Linked DNA regions of Flavivirga spongiicola. The protein of the gene in region 1 interacts with the protein of each later gene in a pairwise test. Links are inferred from orthologs where the notes say so. Each region holds a gene or a part of one and is shown on either strand. Other genes may lie near its edges.

The links. The genes of interacting proteins can lie anywhere in the genome.
Region 2: the proteins of ruvC (region 1) and ruvA interact in binary tests that used the Escherichia coli proteins (3 or more experiments, as listed by UniProt). The link is inferred for Flavivirga spongiicola from one-to-one orthologs.

Annotation. Positions count from the first base shown.
Region 1 is NZ_JAUOEO010000001.1:3,037,074-3,040,060, reverse strand. The notes cover bases 1-2,908. They hold ruvC (crossover junction endodeoxyribonuclease RuvC), read right to left. Parts: upstream 1,801-2,908; coding sequence 1,201-1,800; downstream 1-1,200. Other genes in these bases: Q4Q47_RS12145 (lysylphosphatidylglycerol synthase domain-containing protein), read left to right, coding at 2,477-2,908; Q4Q47_RS12150 (outer membrane beta-barrel protein), read right to left, coding at 1,802-2,437; hemW (radical SAM family heme chaperone HemW), read right to left, coding at 1-1,139. Also shown: more of Q4Q47_RS12145, read left to right, coding at 2,909-2,987.
Region 2 is NZ_JAUOEO010000001.1:2,742,459-2,745,468, reverse strand. Bases 43-2,973 are described here. They hold ruvA (Holliday junction branch migration protein RuvA), read right to left. Parts: upstream 1,834-2,973; coding sequence 1,252-1,833; downstream 43-1,251. Other genes in these bases: Q4Q47_RS23835 (NADP-dependent malic enzyme), read right to left, coding at 1,882-2,973; sov (T9SS outer membrane translocon Sov/SprA), read right to left, coding at 43-1,245. Outside these bases: more of sov, read right to left, coding at 1-42; more of Q4Q47_RS23835, read right to left, coding at 2,974-3,010. UniProt on the Escherichia coli protein: The RuvA-RuvB-RuvC complex processes Holliday junction (HJ) DNA during genetic recombination and DNA repair.

The DNA of each region.
Region 1 (2,987 bases):
TTTAAGATCTCCATACGATTTTGATTCTCATCAAGATCACTCGAAGTAATAAGCAAACCGCTTTCTATAAATTTTCCTGATGAAGCTTTTAAATGCTCAGTAAAGCTTTCTCCAAAATCGTTTTCTATTTTATTTAAAGATACTCCCCAGATAGTTCGTAAACCCGTCATAATATACTCATTGTATTGGTCCTTCTCAGAAAGTATTTCTACAGTGTTTGGTAATACATTCCTTTGAAACGCCTGTATATATTTTGAATTATTTGACACATTCCAACTACGTTGATTACCATTAAATGAATGAGCAGAAGGCCCTATACCTATATAAGGCTTCCCTTGCCAATAGCTGGTATTATGTTTTGAAAAATAATTAGGCTTTCCAAAATTTGAGATTTCATAATGCACAAAACCTTGTTCTTTGGTTTTGTCAATTAAATGATTGAAGTGCTCTAATGCCAACGCTTCATCAATTGGAGGATAATTTCCTTTTTTTATAAAAGCATCAAGTGCTGTTTTGGGTTCAACAGTTAGTGCATAACTGGATATGTGGTTCACGCCATAACTAAAAGCTATTTCAAGGTTTTTATTCCATTTTTCTAAACCCATATTAGGGATGCCGTAAATAAGATCAATGGTTATATTATCAAAATATTGAGTTGCTAGCTCTAAACAAGTTTTAGCTTCTTCAGAACTATGCGCACGATTCATACTTTTTAAATCATCTTCAAAAAAAGATTGAATACCAATACTTAAACGGTTTATTCCAATAGCTCGATAACTTTCAAAAATAGTTTTATTTGTATGACCTCTGGACGGAGCTTGGGGTGACAGAGAGTTACTAATTAAGTCATCTGGGTTTGCTTCTAATGTTATTTCAGGATGGTCTATAACTGAATAATTTTTATAAACCTCGTCAATCAAAAATCGTAATTCGTCAATCGTCAGTAAAGAAGGCGTACCACCTCCAAAATAAATAGTTTCAATAGTTCGATTATTGAGTTCTTCTTTTCTAAGCTTTAACTCTTTTACTAAAGCTTGAATAAGTTCCTCCTTCTTTTTTAAAGACGTTGAAAAGTGAAAGTCACAATAATAACATGCTTGTTTACAGAATGGTATGTGGATGTAGAGAGCCCCTCCTATCCTCCCCAAAGGGGAGGGATTATTAACATTAAAATTATAATTTCTTTTTGGCAAACTGAAACTAATTTTTCTTTTTACGTAAGTCAACAACAGTTGTTTTTGTTCCCCCTTTGGGGGTTAGGGGGCTATTCTGTTTCACAAAAGCACCCCAACCAGAATAACTTTTACCAATATTCACTTTGCCGGAATTATAAAAATGGCAAACTGCTGCCGCCAAGCCATCAGTAGCATCTAAATTTTTAGGCAAGGTTTTCAACCCCAGCATGCTCTGCAACATTCTGGCAACTTGCTCTTTACTGGCATTTCCATTACCTGTTATTGCCATTTTTATCTTTTTAGGAAGGTATTCTGTAATTGGTATTTCTCGACTCAAGCCTGCTGCCATAGCCACGCCTTGGGCTCTACCAAGTTTTAGCATACTTTGCACATTTTTACCAAAAAAAGGTGCTTCAATGGCAATTTCATCTGGATTGTGAGTGTCAATAAGCTCAATAGTTCGTTCAAAAATGAGTTTTAGTTTTAGATAATGATCATCATACTTTTTTAGGTCGAGTTCATTAAGCTGCAAAAATTGCATCGTTTTTCCAACCACTTTTATAAGCCCAAAACCCATAATAGTTGTACCAGGATCAATACCTAAAATAATTCTTTCTTTATCCATTCTATTCACAATAATAACAGCCACTCAATGATATGGAAGCTCCTACAGTTAGTGTTAAAAGATTACCGTTAAATGCTCCAAATCCATCTGATATGGGTGCAAAATCTTTTGCAAACCCATGTATATACGAAACATCCGTATAAATAGAAAGTTTATCTGAAACTCCAAAATGGAGCTCTACACCAGCCATGGCATTCATAAACGATGTTTTATTTTGAGTAAAATTCCCCAAAGGCTTCACCGATGAGATCCCCGGTCCTGCATGAACAAACACGCCCTTATTTTGAGACAAGTTAAAGATTCTATTGGCATTATAAACTGCTTGCAAATTGATACGAGAGTAATTAAGCTTAAACGCCTGTGCTTCTTTTTGATTCGATATTCTACTAAAGCTATAATCCAATTTTGCACCAAGCATGGGTTTAAACATATATTGAATTCCTAAATTTACTGTTGGTAAATTATATGTTTTTCCTTCAAAACCAGTAACAAATCCATTCTTTGACGGGCTGTTTAAGCCTAATGCAAATTGCGCTTTAAAAGTACTTGTATCACCTTGTGAAGTCGATACAAGACTACTCATTACAAAAAGGATCGCACAAAAGGCTTTTATATATATTTTAAAATTTGAGGTCATAACGTAATAATGATTTAATTTGCATTTAATTATAGGTATATCACATACATGCTACCGTACAAAACTAAACAATTCTTTTTTGAGCTTATTAAATTAAGTATTGTTATTGGGGCTTTTTATTTTATATACCAAAAACTGATAAATAATCCAGAACTAGATTTTCATGATTTTATTGGTTTTTTATCAAAAAAAGACATTTTATCACTCAAAAGCATACTTTCATTGCTTTTTTTGACATTTTTTAATTGGTTTTTTGAGATTATAAAATGGCAAACACTAGTCTCCCCTATAAAAAAAATAAGTTTTAAAAATGCCTTCGAACAAAGTTTAGGTTCTTTAACAGCCTCATTATTTACACCTAATAGAATTGGCGAATATGGTGCTAAAGCTATTTATTATACTTCCAATTATAGAAAACGCATTCTTCTAATTAATTTATTGGGCAATATATTGCAAATGTTTACTACCACTGTTTTTGGGGTTATTGGTTTTTGTTTCTTTACAGCTAAACATCAAGTTAATATTGATTATTATAAATTCGCCCAATACC
Region 2 (3,010 bases), 290 kb from region 1 along the record:
TCTAATAGCATCTGTAATCTGGGATCCGGCACCTCCAATATTAGTTGGATCTAAAGCATTATTAGGATTATTTGGTATGGCACCCGGTCTAAGAATATTAACCGATGATCCTATTTTAGTAGGATCTGACTCTCCTAAATCTTGAAGTGCTATAATATTTCTAACATTCTCAGTTCTATTACTTCTATTCGTTACCCAAACCTCAAGCCTTGTAATTTGTAATCCTCTATTATTTATAAGTGGATAACTCTTTAAAGCTCTATCATACGTATCTCTAAAATATTGCGCTATAAAGAAGTGTCTATTCTCATCGTAATCTCTAATGAATAAGTCAAATTCTTCAACGGTACCACCTCCTTGGGCTATTACTGTATTAGCTTGTGATTTTTGTTCAGAAAACACACCTGTAACCGTCGTTTTCCCAAACTGCAATTGTGCTTTTACACCAAATAAACTTTGTGCCCCTGTAATCAATGAGCTATTTAATGGCATGCTTACATTACCTACTTCAATTTTTTGAATGATATCATCTTCTGTAGGTGTGTATTCTAACTTAATAAGGTTTTGAAAGTCGAAAGTTGATTGCGTATCATAATTCGCCGTTACTTGTAATCGCGTACCAACTTTTCCTAATAAACTTAAACTAATTCGTTGGTCAAAATCAAACGTAAAATTACTCCTGTTTCTAGGTGAAAATGATGGATTGTCTTGCTTAGAAAACAAAACTCCTAAGTCCATTTCTACAGACCCTTGTGGAACGACTTCAATAGTATTTCCTCCAAAAACAGTTTCAAAAAAGTCTGATTTTACATAAAATTCTGGGAGTAGATTTTTTTGCCCGTCTTTGGCATCTTCTTTTTTGCCATCAAAAGCGTCAATTTTTTCTTTATAATAGGATTTTAAATTTTCTTTAGCTACTAAAGCATAATACTCTTTAGGTGTTAAAATAATGGGAAAATTAATATCGAAGTTTCCTATTTTTTCGGTATAGATATATCTATTTATAGTGGCATCGTAAGTGTATTTAGACTCTACACTATTAGGATTTGGTGTTTTTAAGCGTCCTATATTATAACCTGTTTTAACCGAATCTTGTTGAACAGGTTCTTGAGACCATGCTACTACTGAATAAAAGAGAGCAAAAATTAAAAAGGCACTTCGACGGAACTTGTCTTGAGCGTAGTCGAAAGACCTAGTATGGCAATTTTTAATTGATTTATAAAATTTGAGATTCGTTTTATTCAAAGTCTATTATAAATTTTTTAAAGCCTGCTTGATAATGGTTTCCACATTGGCATCAGGCTGTGCAATCATAATTTTATCCACAACACGTTCTGCTTGTTTCTTTACAAAACCGAGCACTTCTAAAGCAGATAACGCTTCATCTTTATTGGTATTGCCTTGAGAAACGGAAACTTCGTCTATATCATAAATCTTTAAGATCTTGTCTTTTAAATCTATTATAACACGTTGCGCTGTTTTTGCTCCTATTCCTTTTATAGATTGAATTAAAGCGACGTCGCTTGAAGCAATCCCTTCTCTTACCTGTTTTGGCGTTAATGATGATAACATGGTACGTGCTATACTTGCTCCAATACCACTTACAGATATTAACAGTCTAAAAATTTCCCTTTCTGCCAATGACGAAAACCCATAAAGTGTATGTGAATCTTCTTTAATCTGAAGATGTGTAAATAGCTTTAAATTTTCACTGTCTGAAATTTGAGAAAAAGTATGTAATGAAATATTCAATAAATAACCTACTCCATGACATTCAATAACTACATGCGTTGGGTTTTTTTCTGTAAGTTTTCCTTTAATATGTGTTATCATGTATAAAGTTCGTTAACCGACCAAATGTAATAAAATTATCGCACTAAGTTACTTCCTTCCAGCATTTTCTAACTCCCACTTTTCTTTATGTTGAGCGTCAATGACAGCTATCGCGGTCATATTCACAATTTCATCAACACTCGCTCCTAATTGTAGAATATGCACTGGTTTTTTCATACCCATCATAATAGGCCCTATAGAATCGGCTTCATGCAATTCTTTTAATAATTTATAAGTGATATTTGCCGAATCCAGATTTGGAAAAACTAATGCATTTACTTTCTTTCCAACCAACTTTGAAAATGGAAACTTCTCCCGTAGCATATCATCATTTAACGCAAAATCCGTTTGTAATTCACCATCTACCTTCATCTCTGGGAAATGACGATGTAAATAAGATACGGCCTCTCTAATCTTTGATGCTTTTTCATTATCTGAAGATCCAAAATTAGAATAGGACACCATGGCTAACACAGGATCTAAACCAAACATCTTAATTACCTTAGCTGTCATTTGGGTGATCTTAGCTAAGTCCTTGGCACTAGGGTTAATATTTATAGAGGTATCACTTAAAAATAGAGGTCCTCTTTTTGTCATCATTAAATTGGTTGTTGCTATACGGGTAACACCATGCACCATTCCAATAAGTTCCAACATAGGCTTTACTACTGTTGGATAATTACGAGAATACCCGGAAATAAGAGCATCGGCATCACCTTCATTAACCATCATAGCCGCAAAATAATTACGCTCTCTCATTAAGCGTTGTGCAGAATAATACGTTACGCCTCTTCGTTTACGTTGCTCCCAATATACTTTAGCATACTTGTTTTTACGTTCGTTCTCTTCTTCTGTTTTTGGATCAATTATAGGAATATCTGCATCAAACTCAATTTCCGCCATTAGAGACTCTATGGTTTCTTTTCTTCCTAATAGAATGGGGTGTGCTATCCCTTCTTCATACGCTATTTGAGCAGCTTTTAAAACATCTAGTTGGTCTGCTTCAGCAAATACAACACGTTTCGGATTCAGTTTTGCTCTATTTAAAAGTAATCTTACCAACTTATTATCAGAACCCAAGCGCTCTAACAATACGTCTTTATACTTTTCCCAATCGGTAATAGGATGTTTAGCCACACCGCTTTCCATAGCCGCTTTTGCTACAGCTGGAGGCACT